4 regions of the Bacillus coreaensis genome follow, and region 2 is predicted to be linked to each of the others. Evidence: riboswitches for the same ligand, from Rfam matches in the RefSeq annotation. Region 2 holds a riboswitch; each other region holds the start of a gene.
The links. A riboswitch is a leader RNA that binds a small molecule or an ion and turns the genes downstream of it on or off. The one in region 2 is predicted to bind S-adenosylmethionine.
Positions count from the first base shown of each region.

Region 1: linked by a shared signal. The riboswitch ahead of ACQ5H4_RS11070 (methionine ABC transporter ATP-binding protein) and the one ahead of ACQ5H4_RS03855 (homoserine dehydrogenase) in region 2 are both predicted to bind S-adenosylmethionine.
Region 3: linked by a shared signal. The riboswitch ahead of metK (methionine adenosyltransferase) and the one ahead of ACQ5H4_RS03855 (homoserine dehydrogenase) in region 2 are both predicted to bind S-adenosylmethionine.
Region 4: linked by a shared signal. The riboswitch ahead of ACQ5H4_RS21755 (sugar ABC transporter substrate-binding protein) and the one ahead of ACQ5H4_RS03855 (homoserine dehydrogenase) in region 2 are both predicted to bind S-adenosylmethionine.

Region 1 covers NZ_JBOCCY010000006.1:24,934-30,506, forward strand. The annotation lists gene ACQ5H4_RS11050 (NAD(P)H-dependent flavin oxidoreductase) at 1-122, opposite strand, end outside; gene ACQ5H4_RS11055 (iron-containing alcohol dehydrogenase family protein) at 286-1,377, opposite strand; gene ACQ5H4_RS11060 (MetQ/NlpA family ABC transporter substrate-binding protein) at 1,442-2,284, opposite strand; gene ACQ5H4_RS11065 (methionine ABC transporter permease) at 2,382-3,047, opposite strand; gene ACQ5H4_RS11070 (methionine ABC transporter ATP-binding protein) at 3,037-4,050, opposite strand; SAM riboswitch class I at 4,124-4,230, opposite strand; gene ilvD (dihydroxy-acid dehydratase) at 4,410-5,573, opposite strand, start outside.
Region 2 covers NZ_JBOCCY010000002.1:132,636-138,208, forward strand. The annotation lists gene trhA (PAQR family membrane homeostasis protein TrhA) at 1-1, opposite strand, end outside; gene ACQ5H4_RS03835 (DUF1836 domain-containing protein) at 137-706, shown strand; gene ACQ5H4_RS03840 (ammonium transporter) at 934-2,199, shown strand; gene ACQ5H4_RS03845 (DUF294 nucleotidyltransferase-like domain-containing protein) at 2,260-3,231, shown strand; gene ACQ5H4_RS03850 (exonuclease domain-containing protein) at 3,221-3,949, shown strand; SAM riboswitch class I at 4,023-4,136, shown strand; gene ACQ5H4_RS03855 (homoserine dehydrogenase) at 4,204-5,478, shown strand; gene ACQ5H4_RS03860 (hypothetical protein) at 5,561-5,573, shown strand, end outside.
Region 3 covers NZ_JBOCCY010000011.1:130,089-135,661, reverse strand. The annotation lists gene pckA (phosphoenolpyruvate carboxykinase (ATP)) at 1-1,061, opposite strand, end outside; SAM riboswitch class I at 1,407-1,545, shown strand; gene metK (methionine adenosyltransferase) at 1,775-2,977, shown strand; gene asnB (asparagine synthase (glutamine-hydrolyzing)) at 3,221-5,116, shown strand; gene ACQ5H4_RS16620 (C39 family peptidase) at 5,117-5,573, opposite strand, start outside.
Region 4 covers NZ_JBOCCY010000023.1:5,630-11,202, reverse strand. The annotation lists gene ACQ5H4_RS21765 (ABC transporter permease) at 1-411, opposite strand, end outside; gene ACQ5H4_RS21760 (sugar ABC transporter ATP-binding protein) at 413-1,915, opposite strand; gene ACQ5H4_RS21755 (sugar ABC transporter substrate-binding protein) at 1,986-3,098, opposite strand; SAM riboswitch class I at 3,221-3,328, opposite strand; gene ACQ5H4_RS21750 (cold-shock protein) at 3,722-3,922, opposite strand; gene ACQ5H4_RS21745 (DNA alkylation repair protein) at 4,179-4,886, opposite strand; gene ACQ5H4_RS21740 (YdeI/OmpD-associated family protein) at 4,971-5,573, opposite strand, start outside.

The sequences.
Region 1 (5,573 bases), on a different contig from region 2:
ATTCCACCTGCATTTGCAACAGCAGATGCAAGCTTGCTAAGGGAAATTCCAACACCCATGCCACCTTGAATAATCGGAGCTTTCGGAAGCATATGTCCGATTTTTAACTGAGGAAAATTCATGATTATCACCCATTTCTTTTAATCTCCATTAGATTCTAGCATGTAGTATGGGAAAATGATGTGATATATATTACTAGGTACTAAAAATTGATAATAATAGTTGGTAACATTTTGTGAACATTGAATAAAAGTGTTCCGTTTGGATAAAAAACCCCTTGTTCTGTTAGACAAGGGGATGAACAAAGGTTTCCAGTGATAGAATTGCGGTTAATAGATCGTCTGAAGTAAAGTCCTTCTCCAAGTAATGAATGGACTCATCAGAAGCTACTGTTCTCTCGGCGATTGTTTTGAGTTTTTCGAGATCATCGCGGTTCAGCCCTAGATCTCTTAATAGTATTGGAAGCTCTAAAGCTTTGTAGAAAGGCAGAAGAGAGGCAACCTCTTCTAAATTCTCCTCGAGCACTAGCTGAACAAGTATACCGTACGCTACTTTTTCACCGTGCAATAGATGATGGGTTTCTTGAGCTACCGTTAATCCATTATGAACCGAGTGGGCAGCAGCAATTCTCCCGTACCGGTCTCCGAATCCACCGACCATTCCACCAGCTACAATGATCGTTTCAATTACTTGAAGAAAAGCAGGTGAAGAAGTGTTTGCTTCCATCGCGTTCAGTGCAGTTTGACTATGTTCAAGTAAAACAATCTGGCAAAGCCTCGCACTTTGATGGGCGATTTTTACAGGCAACGGAAGGTCTTGTAAGTCGCGTACTAACACATCAGCTTCGTACCATTTGGCCAATGTGTCTGCAATCCCTGCTCGAACATATTTAATTGGTGAATGAAGAATGATACGCGGTTCTATTAAGACGATTAGTGTACTTTTCGGGAAAATGGTGTAATGCGTGAATTCGCCTTCTTCTGTATAAAACACGCTTAATGGAGTCCAAGCAGCGCAGGTGGAGGCAAGAGTTGGGATAAGAATGGCTTCTTTGTTTGTTTCATTTGCCACTGCCTTTGCCAGATCAAGCACTTTTCCTCCGCCGATACCGATGATGGCGTCGATATTTGTACCACTGACAATCGTAGAGATTCTCTGTACTGCAATTAATGAGCACTCCCCCTGATAGGAAACAAAGGTGAGCTTTACATTTGAGATATTTGGAAAATAGGATGCTGCTGCTTTCCAAGATTGTTCTCCGTGAATGACTAAGCAGTGATGAATTGAATTCAAGAGAAGTAGATTTTCAAGGTCATTTAACGAACCCTCATGACATGCATAATAGGAGGGAGCACCACGCACTTCGAGTTTTGTCATTGTCTTCATTCCTTTCTAGTAAAAACAACGCCGGCTGAGGGCGTTGTTTTTACTAGTTTATCAATTAGCGATTTACCATCCATTCAGGTTTACCAAAGCCTTGGAAGTCCTCGTCGATGATGGTTTCAAATTCTTCTGATTCAACAACTTCTTTCAGATCTTTTGCAAATTGGCTGTCAATATTTTTTGTGTCAACTACCACACGGTTACGGTATTGATCTGGCATATTTTCAAGCTGTAATGCGTCTAATAAGTCCATTTTTGCTGCTAAAGCGAAGTTCCCTGGTACAGCAGCAAGGTCCACGCTGTCAACCGCACGTGGAAGCTGAGCTGCTTCAATTGGTTGGAATACTAGATTTTTTACGTTCTTTTCTACGTCTTTTTCTGAAACCGTTAATGGGTCAGCATCTGCGTTTAATGTGATTAACCCAAGATCTTCTAAAATTAAGAAAGCACGTGCTGCGTTTGTTGGGTCATTTGGAATAGCTATATCAGCACCCTCCGCAATTTCATCTATAGAAGTAAACGTCTTAGAGTAGATTCCCATTGGTGCAGTTGGTACGGAAATAACATCAGTTAGTTCAATCTTATTTTCTTTTGCGAAGTTTTCCATGTATATTTTGTGCTGGAATAGGTTCGCGTTAATGTCTCCCTTGGAAAGAGCGAGATTTGGTTGAACATAGTCACTGAATTCTACTACTTCTACTTCATAGCCTTTTTCCTCTAATAAAGGCTTAATTGCGTTTGAAACCATGTCACTATATGGACCAGACGTTGCTCCAATTTTCACTTCTTTTTTCGTAGTCGCACTTTCCTCAGAAGAAGAAGCTTCCTCAGAACTTCCACCGCAAGCTGCAAGAGCCGCAATAGCAATCAAAATGACAAAACTCAAAAATAACTTTCTCATCGTAAATATTCCTCCAATAGTTTTATGGTGTCTGTCACCCTTCGTGGACAGTTGGTGCGTTTTTGTCCTTCTGGGATGGACAGTGGTTACATGTGATTTATTTTTTGTTTACTGCTTTTGCTAGTCGGTCACCGAAAAATTGGATGAGCTGGACTAAACAAATTAGGATGATAACGGTGGTGATCATGACGGTGTTGTCGTATCGGTAGTACCCGAACCGGATGGCAAGGTCCCCAACACCACCACCGCCAACAATTCCAGCCATCGCGGAGTAAGCGACTAAACTAATAATCGTAATGGTCACGCCTTGAATGATCCCTGGTTTGGCCTCTGGAAGAAGAACCTCCTTGATGATCATCCATGGGGAAGCCCCGACCGCGACCGCTGCCTCAATCACTCCTTTATCAATCTCACGCAGTGACTGTTCTACCAATCTTGCAAAGAAAGGAATCGCAGCTACTGAGAGTGAAACAGAAGCCGCAGTTGGCCCGATTGTTGAACCAGCGATCAAGTCTGCCAATGGCAAAAGGGCAATGAGCAAGATGATAAACGGGACCGAGCGAATCATGTTCACTAAAAATCCTACAATCTGATTAAATAGGGAATTCTCTAAAAATAATCCGCGGTCGGTAACAAACAATAGGACTCCCACGGGCAATCCGACAATCATAGCTACCACAATCGATATTCCCACCATATAAATCGTTTCAAAAAAGGCTTTGTTCAAATCAGGTAGTAATTCTATCAAGCTATCAAGCGGCATCTCGGATCACCTCCAAGCTTTCTGTGCGAGATGTGATATATTGAATCGCATGTTCTACTTCAGCGGTGTCACCTGTAAGTTCCATAATGAAGATTCCAAGTGGAGTCTCTTTTATGTACTCGATTTTGCCGTGTAAAATATTGCCCTTCACTTGGTACTTCTGTAGTGCATCTGAAATCACTGATTCTTCAGCAATCGCCCCGCGGAAATGAATCTTTACAATTTTTCCTTTGCTTGAAGATAGCAAGTGTTCTGGTAAATCAAATTGTAGAATGGTATTAATGAATTCCTTGGTAAGTTCGTTTATTGGATTTGCGAACAAGTCATACACTGGCCCTTCCTCAACAATTCGCCCGTCCTGCATAACTGCCATTCGGTCACAAATCTCTTTTACGACTTCCATCTCGTGTGTAATCAGTACAATTGTTAACCCTAACTCTTGGTTAATCTTTTTTAACAAAGATAAAATCGATTTCGTCGTGCTCGGGTCTAGGGCAGAGGTAGCTTCATCACAAAGGAGAACGGAAGGGTTATTTGCTAACGCTCTCGCAATTCCTACTCGTTGCTTTTGTCCACCGCTCAACTGAGACGGATACACATCACGCTTATCTGACAAGCCAACCATATCAAGTAGCTCAGTTACTCTTGCATCTATCTCTGCTTTCGATTTATAAGCCGCTTTTAGAGCGAAAGCTACGTTTTCAAAAACAGTCTTTGAGCTTACGAGATAGAAGTGTTGGAAAATCATCCCGATTTTTTGACGAGCACTTCGTAGCTCCTTTTTTCGCAGTGACGTAAGAGAAACCCCGTCGATCTTAACTTCTCCTGAGGTAGGAGCCTCCAATAAATTCAAACAGCGTAGTAACGAACTTTTTCCAGCACCGCTATACCCTACAATTCCAAAAATTTCGCCTTTGTTCACGGTTAGTGACACATGGTCCACACCTATTACTTCACCTTTTTTTGTTTGATAGACTTTCACCAAGTCTTTTACTTCGATCATTCATGTCACCCCTTAAGCTATAAAAATACAAAAAAACCTCTTTCCAGTCAGAAAGAGGCATCGTTATATATACGACTTATCTTTCAGAATGGAATCATTCTGTAGGAAGTGGCACCGTTCCATGAAATGGAGGTTGCCGGACGTCATAGGGCCTAATCCCTCAGTCACTCTTGATAAGTAAAAGGTCTTATTAATTTGTTACATGAATCATAAATCTAATAGGGGAGAAGTGTCAACAGCTGTTCTTGATAGAGGGAAGTGTAGGGAGCGCTTACATAACTGAGGCTGTAAGCGGAAAAAAATTTATAAAAAAAATAAAAACACCCATCCACAAATCGTGAATGAGTGTCGAGAAATGATTAGATTTTCATAACTCCACCGGTGCTAGCAGATGTTACAAGCTTCGAATAACGAGCAAGATAACCCTTTTTCACCTTTGGTTCAAAGCCTTTCCAGTTAGCTTTACGCTCTGCCCATTCTTCGTCAGAAAGAACAACGTCCATGGAACGAGCGTCAACATCAATGACAATTTGATCTCCATTTTGGATAAACGCTAATGGTCCACCTTCAGCTGCTTCTGGTGAAGCGTGACCGATAGACAATCCACGTGAAGCACCAGAGAAGCGACCATCTGTTACAAGAGCAACCTTCGCACCAAGTCCCATACCCATGATTTGAGAAGTAGGGGCAAGCATTTCAGGCATACCAGGTCCACCTTTAGGTCCTTCGTAACGGATAACTACTACATCGCCTTCTTTTACTTTTCCGTTTGCAATGCCGTGAAGGGCTTCGTCTTGTGAATCAAATACAACAGCCGGTCCTTCATGGCGATTTCCACCAGTGATTCCACCAGTTTTAATGATGGCACCATCTGGAGCAAGGTTACCAAACAATACAGCTAGGCCACCCTTTTCGCTATGTGGGTTATCAATGGAATGAATGACATCAAAGTTCTTTACATCACATCCGGCAATATTTTCACCAAGTGTTTTCCCTGTCACCGTTAACGTATCTAAGTGAAGAGCTCCTTCTTTCTTAGATAATTCGTTTAGAACCGCAGACACACCACCCGCTTCATGCAAATCTTCAATAAATACATCAGAAGCAGGAGCAAGCTTAGACAAATGAGGAACACGAGCTGCTACTTCATTAATTCTACCAATTGGGTAATCAATTTCTGCTTCATGAGCTAACGCTAATGTGTGTAGTACCGTATTAGAAGATCCACCTAATGCCATATCAAGAGCAAACGCGTTATCGATTGCTTTTTCTGTAACGATATCACGAGGCTTAATATCCTTTTCAATAAGCTCCATTAACTGTGTTGCTGATTTCCTAACGAAATCTCTACGCTCAGGCGCTACAGCTAAAATTGTTCCATTACCAGGAAGAGCCAATCCAAGCGCTTCTGCTAAACAGTTCATCGAGTTTGCTGTAAACATACCAGAACAAGATCCACATGTTGGACAGCCGAACTGTTCTAATTCTAATAGTCCCTTGTCATCAAGTTTTCCAGCTTGGTA
Region 2 (5,573 bases):
TGTGCTTCTCTCCTTTTTGTATGTAGTTTTTATAACTACTTACTATAGTATACGTATTACGACAACTAGTCAACATTTACTAATAATGAATTGTGAAGTAAAATTGAAATGTATATAAACGAAAAGGGAGAGTATTATGAAACATCTTGATGAGCTTATTGACGAGCTAGGATTGCATCAACAAATTACAATGGATGACATTCCAGCAATTGATTTATATATGGATCAAGTGATTCAATTATTTGATCAGAAATTTAATGATACGAAAAGAAATAAAGATGAGAAGTTATTAACGAAAACGATGATAAACAATTACGCAAAGGATAAATTGTTTATTCCAATAAAAAATAAGAAGTATTCAAAGGAACACCTTATACTCATTAGCCTCATATTCCAGCTTAAGGGTGGCTTGTCTATTAATGATATTAAGACTACATTAGTTGGTTTGAACGACGGTATTCAAGCGGGTAATCTGGATTTAGAGAAATTTTATTCATCCTATCTAAATTTGGCCATGAAGAATGTTACATCTTTTAACGAAGAGGTAAAATCACACTGGCAAGATGTGATTGAAGAGATGGAAGATACCACGGAAGATGCTAATCTTTATTTAAAAAATGTTCTCCTAATCGCCTCCCTAATAAATATTAGTAATCATTATCGCCGAGTAGCTGAAAAGCTAGTTGATGAAATAAGCACGAAATAACACCATTTTCCTTGTGGAAGATGGTGTTTTTTGTTGTCGAACGATATAGAAAGGGGTTACATTCAAGTTTTGTTAGATTATCTTACATGGAATTTTAAGAATGTTTGTAAATATTATTGACTCTTTATAGATATCGTTTAAAATAAACTTAATCGAACTAATGTTATATTTTATGACATTATAATGTTAAGTAAAGTTACACAACAATTTTAAGGGGGAAAAGAAAAATGGATGTAAACTACTTAATGAATAGTCTCTGGGTAATGGTATCGGCGGTGTTAGTTATCTTCATGATCGGTGGATTTATCATGCTAGAAGCTGGTTCCACTCGAATGAAGAACGCGGGTCATATTGCTGGTAAAACCATTTTTACATTCGGTTTATCTTCACTAGTATTCTGGGCAGTAGGTTTTGGATTTATTTTTGGTGACAATGCTAACTTCTTTGTAGGTTTATCTAACTTTTTCTACGGTGGGGCAGAATTAGATTTAGCGCTAAATTCTTCGGTATTCTTTTTATTCCAATTAGCATTCGCAGGAATTGCTATTACAATTGCTCTTGGTGGCTTTGCTGAACGTGCGAAATTATCCGTATATTTAATTTTTACATTATTGTTTTCTGCATTAGTTTATCCGGTAGTTGCTCATTGGATCTGGGGCGGTGGCTGGTTAGCAGAACATGGAAAGCAAGACTTTGCTGGCTCAACAGTTGTTCACTTAACGGGAGCTATGGCGGCATTAGCAGCTACTATTCTATTAAAACCACGTATTGGGAAATATAATAAAGATGGCTCTGCAAACAATATTTATGGACATAACCAAGTATTTACAGCATTAGGTGTTCTTATTCTTTGGGTAGGTTGGTTTGGATTCAATGCTGGTAGTACTGTTTCAGTTGACGCTGGATTCTTTGGATTTGTAGCACTTAATACGAACTTAGCTGCAGGTGCTGGTGCGGTGGCAGCACTAATTATTTCCTGGGTTGTATTAGGAAAGTCAGATATTCCAACAATTTTAAATGGTGCACTAGCAGGTCTGGTTGCTATTACAGCATCATGCGCATTCGTTGATACTTGGGCAGCGGTTGTTATCGGATTTGTTGCTGGAATTCTAGTATTCTATAGTGCGAGATTCTTTGAAAAACGTAAAATTGATGATCCGATTTTTGCACTATCTGTTCACGGTGCTGCAGGAGTATGGGGAACGCTTTCTACAGGGTTCTTTGCAACACCAGAATTAGCAACAGTTGGTAAGCCAGGGTTATTCTATGGTGGTGGATTAGAACAACTTGGAGTTCAAGCAATGGGTGTTGGGGTGTCTGGACTATACGCGTTTGTAGTATCGTTCGCTATCCTTGCGATTGTAAAGAAAGTAATCGGTGGCCTTCGTGTTACTGAAGAGGAAGAAATTATGGGTCTAGATGTAAGTGAACATGGTAGCTACGGTTATCCAGAAGTATTTTTAACTAGTGAAAACCAAAAAGTTTCTTCATAATTAATAAGGAGAGCCTCATTTTATGGGGCTTTCCTTATCTACTTAAAGGGCGTGTAAGATTTGAGTTCATATGAATCAATAAAATTATGGAAAGAAACTCATGTTGCAGGGTATTTATCAAATTCAGAATCTCTAAATAAGTTTCACGACGAGATTATGATAAAGGTATTTGAGACTGCGAGTGCCCGAATGACTGCTGAACCTCCGTGCGCCTTTGTATGGTTTATTACAGGTAGCGGGGGACGATTTGAACAAGGATTAATAAGTGACCAAGATCATGGGATTATTTTCCAAGAAGATAGTCGAGAGGCAGGTTATTATTTTAGTGAATTAGGAAAGGAATTATCAATTGGATTACAAATAGTTGGTTACCCCTTCTGTGATGGCAAGGTAATGAGTTCAAATCCACTATGGTGTCAAACAGCTTCGAGTTGGAATAAACAGGTGGTAAGTTGGATGGAGGAGAGCAGTTGGGTTTCGATTCGCAATCTGCAGATTTTCTATGATGCTAGAAAACTTGTAGGTGACCCTGATCTCCTTTATCATCTAAAAAACGTGATTCACGAATATAGTCACTCCCACCCTCAATTTTTAAGCCGATTATTAGAAAATGTTAAACATGTCAAAAAGACGATTGGTCCCCTAGGACAAATCATTGTTGAGGAGAAGGGAATTCATGCTGGATCTATTGATTTGAAGTATTCTGCTTTTATACCATATGTGAATGCAATTCGGCTATTGGCATGGAAAGAAGGGATAATTGAGACTAGTACGATAGGCAGATTAAAAGAGCTAAACAAATTAGAAAAGTATGAGGATTTATCTCATTACTTGGAGAATTTTTCGCAACTTCTCCAGTTTCGATTAGACTACCTTTCATTAACGTCTTCTTATGATGATTCTCACTACTTGTATGTAAAAAAACTTACGAAAGATAATCAAAAACTAATTAAAAAGATACTAAAGGATGGAAAGAAGCTGCAGCAATACGTACAAAGAATGATTGAAAAGGGTGGAAACCATGGCGTTTGAACCGTTTATTCATTTTGTGAGGGGAATCCAGGGGAAACTTGGGACAAATGTATATAGTGGCTTACAGGGACAAAACGGTCAGCATGTTGCCTTTTTGCGTCAAATTCAAAAAGAACTGAATTCAGAGAATGCTTTGCTGGTTCCATTGTCTGAATTAGAGGTGACGGTTTTTGACCTTGAAACAACGGGTTTCTTTCCTGAAAAAGGCGATGAAATTTTGTCTATTGGTGCTATAAAGACAAAAGGTGCGTATGTGAAGGAAGCCGAGTCCTTTTATTCTTTAGTTCAATATGATAAAGAACTTCCACACCAGGTGAAGGAATTAACAGGAATTTCTGAAGAGGATCTAAAGAGTGCACCACCGTTATCAAATGTTCTACTGGATTTTTATCACTTTGCTAGAGGAACGCCACTTGTTGCACACCATTCAAATCATGAAAAAAACTTCTTGCAAGCAGCGAACTGGAAACAATTCAAAGCCCCTCAAAAACATCGCATCATTGATACATCATTTCTATCAAGAGTTGCCGATCCAGAATTAACTCAAAACAAGCTTGAGGATATTTGCGAGAGATATGGGATAGAAGTATTGGACAGACATCACGCATTAGGAGACGCTAAATTGACGGCTGTTCTTTGGTGTATTTTTATTGATAAAGTTCAGCAAAAGGGATATGAGACTCTTCAAGATATATATAATCTTATGGCAAAATGGTAAGATTCTATAAATCTTCTTTACTTTTAAAAAAAGTTTGTGCTATTATTATCCATAAATGAATTCAATATTGGATTTCTTATCCAGAGTGGTGGAGGGGCTGGCCCGATGATACCCGGCAACCGATTTTCTATTTATAGAAAACACGGTGCCAATTCCTGCAAAGCAATCGTGCTTTGACAGATAAGAAGAGATGATAACAAAAAACCCTCTTCTTTAGAAGAGGGTTTTTTATTTTATCAGAGGAGGAAAATATGATGGAAACGGTGAAAGTGGTTCTTTTAGGATTTGGTACGGTAGGTTCAGGTGTCTATGATTCCATCCTTCATACTCATCAGGAGAAGCTAGAACATGTAATTGGTAAAAAGGTTGAAATTGTTGGTATATTAGTGAAGTCAGAAAAGGAACGCCAACTTCCGCAAAATATTATTGTCACTACAAAGATTGACGAAATCTTAGCTCTGCCGAAAATAGACTATGTGTTCGAAGCGATTGTTGGTATTGAACCAGCCTATTCCTATACAAAGTTATTTTTAGATCGGGGCTGTCATGTTATAAGTGCAAATAAGGAATTGCTTGCAAATCGTGGTGAGGAGCTTACGGAATATGCTTTAAATAAAGGTAAGTTCTTAACGTTTGAGGCAGCCGTTGCGGGGGGAATTCCTTTACTTAGAACGATTATTCAACTCCTCCAAGTGAATGGGATTTTAGTTCTAGAAGGTATCTTGAATGGAACAAGCAATTACATCTTATCGAAAATGAGAAATGAAAAATTAAGCTTTGGAAAATGCCTTCAAGAGGCACAACAACTCGGTTACGCAGAGGCTAACCCAGAAAGTGATATTTCTGGTAGAGATGCATTCTATAAGCAAATGATTTTAAGTAGTTTAATCTACCATGAGCAGCCCGACTGGGAAAAGGTTGAAAGAATTGGGATTGAAGAAGTCACATTAGAAGATCTTGCCTTAGGTGAGGGATATGGATTAAGGTTAAAGCTTTTGGCCACTTTGAAAAAAGAGGATAAGGGAATCAAGGCAACCGTAAAGCCAACGTTTGTAAGTACCGAACATCCTCTTTACAATGTGGAGGGGGTAGACAATGGCATAGTTATTAAGACCGATTTGGTTGGGACTCTTATGCTCCAAGGACCAGGAGCTGGTTCAAAGGCTACTGCAAGTGCTATGATTGAAGATTTAGTACAGATTGAACAACAAAAACAACCCTTGCAAAAAGTTGATCGATATAGCTATCAAACTCAAAATGAAAATGAGAATAATCCAAGGATTCAATTAGCTGTATTTCCACTGCAAAACAAGGAAGAATGGCTGAGTTTAAAAGCGGTTATAAATGAAAACTCTAAGCATGTAAATATACTTCAAGAAGTTGTTAAAGAGCTTGGTGGTAGTATTTACGGAAGTTTCTTATACGAAGGTGAGCTAGAGGATATCAAGCTACCTGTCTTATATAAACGTTACCCTGTATCACCTATCGGTCTAAAAAGAGATCAATTGATTGTGGTTAATAGTTTTTAGGGAAGACGCATAATCATTGCGTCTTTTTTTTGTATCGTAAAGCTCCATAGGGCAAATAATATGTTTGCTATGGAGGTGCAGAATGAGAAAATTTT
Region 3 (5,573 bases), on a different contig from region 2:
GGCAGTACCCCGAAAGCATCTGCTGTAAGGAATATAATGGTATTTGGATGTCCAGCGACACTTGGATCCACGATATTGCTTATAGATTGGATAGGATAAGCAGCGCGTGTATTCTCAGTTAATGTTCCATCATCATAGTCAGCGACTCGTGTTTCTTTATTCAGTACGACATTCTCTAACACAGATCCAAAATGAATGGCGTCGAAGATTTGAGGTTCTTTTTCTCTTGAAAGGTTAATGCACTTAGCGTAGCAGCCTCCTTCAATATTAAAGACACCGTTAGCTGACCAGCCGTGCTCATCATCTCCGATTAGGCGTCGGTTTGCATCAGCAGATAAGGTCGTTTTACCTGTTCCTGATAAGCCAAAGAATAAAGCGACATCCCCTTCAACGCCGACATTTGCTGAGCAGTGCATAGGTAGAATATTATTTTCAGGCAATAAGTAGTTCATGATAGAGAAAATGGATTTCTTCATCTCGCCTGCATATTCTGTGCCACCGATTAATACGGTCTTTCTTTCAAAAGAGACTATAATAAAAGTCTCAGACTTGGTACCATCAATAATAGGGTCTGCTTTAAAGTTTGGAGCAGATATGACTGTGAATTGTTCTTCATGAGTCAAAAGCTCTTCTGCTGTTGGTCTAATGAATAACTGATGGGCAAATAGATTATGCCATGCAAACTCGTTGATCACTTGAATGGGTAGACGATGTTTCTTATCTGCGCCAGCAAACCCTTTGAAAACAAATAACTCATCTCTATCTTTCAAGTAACTTAGTACTTTATTATATAAACGATCGAACACTTCTTGAGAGATTGGTTGGTTAACAGCTCCCCAATCAATCTTGTCCTTTGTAGAGGCTTCTTCAACAATGTATTTGTCTTTTGGAGACCGACCAGTATATTTTCCTGTTGTTGCTCGAACAGCTCCTGTCGAAGTTAAGACTCCTTCGTTTCTAGTAAGAACCTTTTCGACTAATTGTGGTACAGATAGTTGCACATGCACATGACCAGAGGCTAACAATTCGCTTAATTGGTTAGAAATACGGACAGAGTTCATCTGATGACTACCTACCTTTATTTGTTATTTTTTAATTAGTATAACACATTAACTTAATTAGTCTATACTATTTATAAAAATATTAGAGGGTGCAAGAAAAAACATCGTATTCGACCTATTTTTAAGCCTTTTTATTACATAAAACGATGAATGGGAGTCAATAGTCTATACTATTAAAAGAAGGGACAAATTCAAATGGGAACGATCGTGTTATATGATGCTAAGTGTCAATGGAAATGTGAAGATAACAGTTGCTCATTATTTAAAGAATGAACCAACTATTTTTCATAAAGATATTGACAGTATTTGACGTGATACGGTATTATTCTACATTGAACGGATACTCTCTTATCCCGAGCTGGTGGAGGGACAGGCCCTATGAAACCCAGCAACCTGCTTTAATAATTAATTACGATGACTGTAATTAATATAAAAGAGAAGGTGCTAACCTGAGGCAAGGATTTTAGTCCTTGAACGATAAGAGCGAAAGGCGCAAATTACTTTGCTATCACCCTTTCCTCAAGCAGGGAAGGTTTTTTATTTTGCATAAAGTTTTTATTTGGGTGGGTAATTTTTCAAACCTTCATAATAAAAATGGCATGTTTATTTCATACTACTTAGGGAATGAGTTCCGTATCAAATGGAAGGTTTTGTTTATGTTGATATAATAAGCATACCTTTTTCTCAAGTATAAATAAATAGGAGGTCAGGAGATGTCAAAAAAACGTCGTTTATTTACATCCGAGTCAGTTACTGAAGGTCATCCAGATAAAATCAGTGACCAAATTTCAGACTCAATTTTAGATGCTATTTTAGCAAAAGACGCAAATGCTCGTGTTGCTGCAGAAACGTCAGTAACAACTGGGTTAGTATTAGTTGCTGGGGAAATTACAACCTCTACATACGTAGATATTCCAAAGATTGTTCGTGAAACCATTAAGGAAATTGGGTACACTCGTGCAAAATATGGTTTCGATTCTGAAACATGTGCGGTTTTAACTTCAATTGATGAGCAATCAGCTGATATTGCAATGGGAGTTGACCAAGCACTTGAAGCGCGTGAAGGATCAATGTCTGATGAAGAAATCGATGCAATTGGAGCAGGTGACCAAGGGTTAATGTTTGGTTTTGCTTGTAACGAGACAAAGGAGCTTATGCCTCTTCCGATTTCTTTAGCACATAAACTAGCTCGTAGATTAACTGAAGTTCGTAAGGATGATATTCTTCCTTACCTTCGTCCTGATGGAAAAACTCAAGTTACAGTTGAGTACGATGAAAATAATAAACCAGTTCGAATTGATACAATTGTAATTTCAACCCAGCACCACCCTGAAGTAACGTTGGAGCAAATTCAACGTAATCTTAAAGAGTATGTTATTAACCCTGTTGTACCAGAAGAGTTAATTGATGAAAATACAAAGTATTTCATTAACCCAACAGGTCGTTTCGTTATCGGTGGACCACAAGGTGATGCTGGATTAACAGGACGTAAGATTATTGTTGATACGTACGGTGGATATGCTCGTCACGGTGGCGGTGCATTCTCTGGTAAGGATCCTACAAAGGTTGACCGTTCAGCTGCTTATGCTGCTCGTTATGTAGCAAAGAATCTTGTTGCTGCAGGTCTAGCAGATAAAGTGGAAGTACAGCTTGCCTACGCAATTGGTGTTGCACATCCAGTATCTATCTCTATTGATACATTTGGTACTAGCGAAATAAGTGAAGAAGTTCTTATTGAAGTAGTTCGTAATAACTTCGATCTTCGTCCAGCTGGAATCATTAATATGCTTGATTTAAGACGTCCTATCTATAAGCAAACAGCTGCTTATGGTCACTTTGGTCGTACAGATGTAGATCTTCCATGGGAGCGTACAGATAAAGCTGATACACTTCGTAAAGAAGCTCTTGAAAGATAATTTTAAATAGTAAAAATTCAGCCGGGAGTTACAGAAAATTTGTAACTCCCGGTTTTTCTTTTCGTCTATAAGGGTATGGTGGTTTAGAAGCAAAAAGGGATGTAAACAATGGGTAGTAAGCTTGAATTTTTAGGAAATGGTCAATTTGACAGTGCGATTAGATAATTTTAATGGTAGTATTAATAGGTATTCTTTCTGAATGGAAGATTAAACTCGTAAGAACGGAGTAGGTGAGTTACATACATGTGTGGTTTTATTGGATGTGTTCATGACAAATCGCAAGTGTTTAGTGATGGACAAAAACAACAATTTGAAAATATGAATAATGTGATTACGCATCGCGGACCTGATGATGACGGATATTTCTATGATTCTCATGTTCAATTTGGGTTTCGTCGTTTAAGTATCATTGATATAGAAAGCGGGCATCAACCCCTTCATTTTGAAAACGAAAGATACTGGATTATTTTTAACGGTGAAATTTATAACTATGTAGAGTTAAGAGAAGAACTATTGGCAGAAGGAATCACCTTTGCAACAAGCTCAGATACAGAAGTAATTATTGCTTTGTATAGCCATCTGAAGGAAAAAGCTGTGGAGAAGCTTCGTGGAATGTTTGCCTTTGTAATTTGGGATAAAGTTGAGAAGACGCTTTATGGAGCACGTGATTCATTCGGAATCAAGCCTTTCTTCTATTTTGATGACGGGGAAAAGACATTCTTTGCATCGGAGAAAAAGAGTATTTTACTTGCTCTACAAAATGATGTATTGAACTATGATTCTTTACAGTATTACTTAACGTATCAGTTTGTTCCTGAGCCTTATACGATGTCAGAAGGAATTTCAAAATTAGAACCAGGACACTACTTTACAAAAAAAATCGGATCTGAAATGGAAATTAAGCGTTATTGGAAGGCACATTTCCATCCAGTAAGAAAATCAGAGAGTGATTTTGTAAAGGAAATTAAAGATGTTCTTTTTGATTCTGTCAAAATTCATATGAGAAGTGATGTGCCAGTTGGTTCTTTCCTTTCTGGTGGAATTGACTCTTCAATCATTGCTTCCATTGCAAAAGAATTCCATCCGGCGATTAAGACATTTTCTGTAGGTTTTGATCATAATGGGTTTAGTGAAATTGATGTTGCTAAGGAAACGGCTGATAAGCTTGGAGTAGAAAATATTAGTTATATCATTACTCCGGAAGAGTATATGCATGAAGTACCGAAAATTATGTGGCATATGGACGATCCGCTTGCAGACCCTGCTTGTGTCCCTTTATATTTTGTGGCACGTGAAGCTCGTAAGCACGTGACGGTGGTTTTATCTGGAGAAGGTGCAGATGAGCTATTTGGTGGCTACAATATTTATAGAGAGCCTCAGAGTCTAGAGGTGTTTAATAAAATTCCACAGGTTGGAAAAGCGTTTTTGCGTTTGCTAGCGAAAATGATGCCAGAGGGAATGCGCGGGAAGAGCTTTATTGAACGTGGTTTGACTCCTTTAGAAGAACGTTATATCGGAAATGCAAAAATGTTTAGTGAGCTTGAAAAGAGTGATCTTCTAAATACGTATAACAAAGGTTTAGATTTCACCAATATTACAAAGCCTCTTTATAAAGAAAGTGAAGGCTACGATCCAGTTGACCGTATGCAGTATATTGATATTCACACATGGATGCGTGGAGATATTTTATTGAAGGCTGACAAAATGACCATGGCTCATTCGTTAGAGCTTCGTGTCCCATTTTTAGATAAAGCCGTTTTTGAGGTTGCTTCTAAAATTCCAACAAGTTTAAAAACAGCCAACGGAACAACGAAGTATGTTCTTAGAAAAGCAGCAGAAGGAATTGTACCAGAACATGTTCTTAATCGTAAAAAGCTAGGCTTCCCGGTTCCAATCCGTCACTGGTTAAAGGCTGAGATGAATGAATGGGCAAAGACCATTATAAGAGAAAGTGATACAGATTATTTATTAAATAAAACGTATGTACTTCAATTGCTTGAGGATCACTGCCAAGGAAAAGCCGATAATAGTAGAAAGATTTGGACTGTGCTCATGTTTATGGTGTGGCATCAGGTATATGTAGAAAAAAAGTATTCCTTCGAGAAGGAATACTTAGCGGAAAAAGTATTACAAAGCTAATTAGTGTGGGAGGTAGGTAATTGCCTGACTTCCCATTTGCACCCAGGATTCTTCAAAATCCATTATGGGTGCTTTTTTATTTTTTTCCCCTGTTAATGGATCGTTAAAGTATACATAATCCTGATCAAAGCCTGTTAATAAAACAGAGTGTTCTTTGTAGGTAATATCAATAACACCACTCGGAGTGTGCCAGGTCACAAATTGATTGGATGACAGCTTTTTAAAAGAGGTGTTGGTGATCACCCAGACAGGACGCTTGTCAGAAAGGTGTATTTTTAAATCATTAAAAGGTGAACCGGTTAAATCATCAATTTGTCCAGGTAAATATTTCTCAGCTAGTTCTTTAATGGGTTTATGGTACACGCCTAAACCAGGTAGTTCTTTTGTATACATGCTCCCTACAAATCCGTCATTAGGATGACCGTAGTAAACTTTTCCACCAGAGACCTTGTAGGCT
Region 4 (5,573 bases), on a different contig from region 2:
CGTCATTAACATATCAGGAATCCGCATTTTTACAATCATAATGGAATTCAATATCCCTACAATTAATGCAGCAGCAATTGCCGAGATAATGGCTACAAAGGTATTTTGTGAAAACCAGACAAACATGGAAATAACGATTGCATTTGATAAGGAGGCCACCGATCCAACGGAAAGATCGAAGCCATCAACCGTTAAACTGATGGTAATTCCGATTGCAATGATGGTTACAATTGAAATGGAACGCAGAATATTTACAATATTATTTCCCTGGATAAAGGCTGGATTGGCCAATGAAAATATGATAATGAGTGCAATGATCGTAATAATCGTTCCATATTTATAAAAAAACTGGAAAAGATCAAATGACGTTTTTACCGGGGTCTGTTTCTTTGCTGTTATGTTTGTCTCCATCTTACCTACCCCCTGTTGAATAGAATAATAGTTCTTCTTCATTTGTTGAGTTTGTTTCTAGTTCCTTCACTGACTTTCCATCATAAAGAACATAAACCCGATTCGTAATTCCCATGATCTCAGAAGCTTCAGATGATGCATAAATAATGGCCTTTCCACGGCTTGCAAGCTCAGCAATTAGGTTAAAAATATCCTTTTTTGCGCCAACGTCTACACCTTTAGTTGGCTCATCAAAAATATAGACATCAGCCTCGGCTACCAGCCACTTTCCAATGGCAACCTTTTGTTGATTACCACCAGAAAGATTTTGAACCTTTGTTTCTTCTGACGGTGTCTTTATTCCCAGACGGTTGATCATTGCTTTTGCAACTAACTTTTCTTTTTTACGATCCAAGAAATTAAATTCCTTTGAAAAACGTCGTAAATTCGCTACAGTTAAATTTGATTCAACCGATTCATATACAAGAATACCTTCTTTTCGGCGCTCTTCAGGGACCAAGGCAAGTCCATTCTTAACCGCTTCATATGGATTTTTAACGCTAACCCTTTTTCCGTTCACCTTGACTTCTCCTGCTATTAATTCGCCTTCAGCCCCGAACAGGGCTTTACAGAACTCGGTCTTACCGGCACCTACAAGCCCGGCGATTCCCACAATCTCTCCTGCTCTGACATTCATGCTGAAATCTTTAATCTTATCTCTAACTGTAAGTCCTTTTACTTCAAGGAATGTGTCTCCAATGGTCATGAATTTATCAGGAAACTGTTCACCGAGTTTTTGACCAAGCATATGCTCCACTACTTTGTTTTGGGTGGTATCCGAAATTCTCTGTCTCTCGACTACTTCCCCATTTCTCATAATCGTAATGTCATCACAAATCTCAAAAATCTCTGGTAGTCGGTGCGATATAAAAATAATTCCAACATCACGTCTCTTTAATTCTTTTACTATACGAAATAATTCATTTGTTTCTGTATGACTAAGAGGTGCTGTCGGCTCATCCAAAATGAGAAATTTACATTCTTTCGACACTGCTCTAGCGATCAAAACCATTTGTTTTTCTGCCAATGTCAATTCACTTACTAGTTTTTTAGTAGGAAGAGTCAAATTCATTTCTACTAGGATGGCGGCCGCTTTCGAATGCAGGCTTTTCCAATTGACCCATTGCTTCTTTCCCATGTTATGGACCGTATCCATTAACATGATATTTTCAGCAACCGTTAAGTTGGGGATCAGAGCTGTATCCACTTCCTGATATACAATTTGAATTCCAGAATCCATGGCACTTTTTGGAGAACGAATGGTCATAGGTTGTCCATTCATTGTGATTTCACCAGTATAGTGGCCATATGCCCCTGCAAGAACCTTCATCAACGTTGATTTCCCAGCACCATTGGCTCCGATTAAGGCATGAGTTCTCCCGCTTTCAACTGAAAAATCCACCTCATTTAATGCTTTAACACCCGGAAATTCAATTGAGACATTCTTCATCTTTAAAGTGGTCATGATGTCACTGTCCTTTCAAAGAAACACTCTCTTTTTCTTTTTAAAAAGAGAGTGTCTATCTACAAGTCCCTTACTTCTTATAATGTTCCTTTAGTGTCTTCATCCAGTCTTCCTCAAATTCTGATGATTGGCCCCATCCTTCAATGATTTCAGTTAGATTGACCATATTAACAGGATCTTTTGATTTTTGAAGGTCTTCTTGAGAGATTAGTGAAGCTTCCAAATCATACGTTTGTGGTGTTTCCTCTCCTGCTAATTTCTTTGCGAGTATTCTCATATTTACTGAACCTATCAACTTAGGATCAACAGCTGCGGTATATCTCCAAGCACTGCCTTCTCTTTGAATTTCCTGCAAATCAGCATTTGAAACATCGATTCCATAGATTTTCACTTCTTCTCTGCCAGCTTCTTTTAACGCACGAGCTGCACCGATAGCAAAAGCATCCCATGTTGCAAAAATCGCATCAAGTTCACCCTTAGGGTATTTATTTAACATTGCGGCAACGGCATTTTGGGTTTGAACACTAGTGTCAGCTGCTGCTACCCCAAAGCGCTCCACTTCTTTTATTCCAGGATTATTTGCTAAAACCTCTTCATAAACCTTATTTCGTCTAACCATAGGTGGGAATCCGTCCACCCATAGGTAAGCAATATTGGCTTCACCTTTTGTTTCTTTTACTAATTGGTCCAATGATAGAGTAGCTAATGCTTCATCATCCTGTGATACTAGAGTGACACCATCAACACTAGTTAAATTTGCATTCGAGTCAAATGCGACTACACTCTTTCCTGCGTCAACAATTTTCTGTATGTCATTCACGGTAGCATCATCGTCACCGTGAGAAATAATAAATCCATCATAATCTTGAGTTAACGCTTGGTTAAGCGCATCATGAAATTTCGCTGTATCTCCATTTGCAGTAAATACATCCACTTGGAATCCTAATGCTTCACCTTCTTGTTTTGCACCAGCTAAGAATTGAGCTGTGTGATCGTCTCCACCAATTTTACGAATAACTTTGATTTTCGGTTGGTCCCCATTTGCAAAGCGGTCAGGTACACCTTCAATCGGTGTGTTCGATCCTGTTGCTTCCTTTGTTTCTCCCCCTGTTGCACAGCCTGTAAGCAAAAGTGTTGCAGCGATCGCTGATACAAATGCACTTCTTAAAAAGTTCTTCTTCATGATTCTTTCTCCCCTTTTTGTTTTTTGTCTTCTTACCAACGTTGCTCTTAGGAGAGTTTTTATAAAATATAAAAAACCTCTCCAGAAAAGAGAGGTTTCATCACAAAATAAGGACTACTCCTCTCTTATCTCTCAAAACAATTTCTTGTTTTGCAGGATTTAGCACCAATTCCATATGGAACGGTTGCTGGGCGTCATCGGGCCAGTCCCTCTGCCACTCTTGATAAGAGAACGTATTTTATTCATTTACTTTAATAAAGTATAAAACTTAATTTAATATTCTATTAACAAAATGTCAATAGTATTTTCTAAATATTATTAATAGGTGTATTTTTCCAAAGATAGCTACAATAGATTCTTCGTATGTATTAAGCCCATCAAAAGGTCCACTTTACTCTAATAAAGATTATCACCGTCTCCGACAAATTGGTGAACTTTAGCGGAATTGAAAGCTATAATTAACACAAACATAATTAGGTGAATTCGTTATGATGTGATACACTTTATCTACCATTTGATTTACTTGCTTACATTGTGCCCCACTCACTCAGTGAGTGGGGATCCTTGTATATAAAAAGAAAAAAACAGACTCTAAAAAGAGCCTGCTTAGTTTGTTTTTATTATTAAGCTTTACGCACGTTAGCTGCTTGAGCTCCACGTTGACCTTGCTCAACGTCAAAAGTAACTGCTTGACCTTCGTCTAAAGATTTAAAACCTTCGCCTTGGATAGCTGAGAAATGAACGAATACGTCTTCTCCGGCTTCACGCTCAATAAATCCGAAACCTTTTTCTGCGTTAAACCATTTTACTTTACCTTGTTCCATTTTGTTTCCTCCTGCTGTGTGCTTTACACACAATGTGTTACTATCCTTGGACTCAGTGATCATCAAGACGAAAAGTTAATCTTATACTATCCTTTACACCGAACAAAAATAATTCTTCTAAAGTTTAACATTTTTTATAAGTATTTGCAAGAACATATCCTCAGTATCCTGCAGGTTACGAGAAAAGCAAACTAAAAAACCTAAATACGTCTAAATAGGAATGTCTATAAAAGGCATTTATACATCAAAACGATTTTTAACATCTTACATACTTGCGTTTGAAACCAAGCTTCCCTCTATCCATTTCTTTTTGAATACTTTCGTATGCGTTTAGTAAACTGCTTTTTTTATTGTCCCGTTTAACTTCTACGATTCCTATTTCCTTTGAGGTCTCAACCGCCTTTTCATGTTGCGGCAAATAGGAAATCCCTACGGTGTATACAAAATTATTCATAGCGGATTTAGTTCGTTCTGGCGAATTATGAATCGTATTTTTTATCATATCAAGCATATTGGAAATCTTACTTTCGGAAAATTCCTTGTCTTTGCGATTTCCTAAAAGCCAGCAGTAGCAACTCCACCCAGCTGACATTCTCAACTCGTCACCACTTGCAATCCATTTATCCGCCACTTCTTGTGCAATATCTGACTCTGATAAAGTGACTGCCACCACGTAATCAGACAGCATATAAAAATACGCTCCGTCCATCCAACGATCAAAATCAGATTCAGTCATAGCTTTCGGGTCTGCAATAATGCCTGCAAAGTACATTGCATCGTAGTTACCTGTGGCATATAGCTCATCAGCTAGTTCTTGATTTATTTTTATTTTCTTTGCAATTGGTTTCATAGCACCTGTAGCCACGCCAAACAGGGGCTCGTGTGCACCATTGGAAATATACATTTTTTTCGTTCGTTCCTTACCAAGAGCTTCAAGTTCCTGCATCACTGTTTCAAAATCCATAGCTATGTACGTCCTTCCTTTATTTTCATCCATTTCATTATAACCATTACCTGCAGCTAAAAATAAACATTAATTAATATGATCTTATCGTATATTTTTGTGCGAGCCGTCACAGGAGGGCATTTTTTGAGATAGTCCACAAGTGCAATCCTTTAAGCCCTTTCCACTGAAAATTTTCTCCATACAATTTTCAATCCTTGACACTCGAGTTTTTGATTGTTTGGGTTGAGAAAAATAAAGAATGTATGCTCTTTGTCGTCCCGGTGTCAATGCCTCAAATGCAGTTTTCAAGTCTGGTGTTTCTTCGAATTTATTTTGAAGTTCTTCAGGAATGATGAATTCTGTATGCTTTTTTAAATCCACTTCCAAACCCGCTTTTTCAACTTCAATAGCTGCATGGATATACGCTTTCAAAACGGGTTCTAGTTCCACTATTTCTTGAAGACTGGTGAACCGAATCTGGCGCGCTGCCTGTACATTCTCGGTTTGTTGGACAAGAATTCCATGGGGATCTTTTAATAAGGAACCTTTGTGAAACAGAAGCGCACAATATTCTTTAAATCCATGAATTAATACGACATTTTTGTTATTAAACGTGTAACAAGGATGCATCCATTTAAATTCTTCGGTCAGATCACAGTCAAGAACAATATGTCTCAACCTCTCAGATTCTTCCTTCCATTTTTT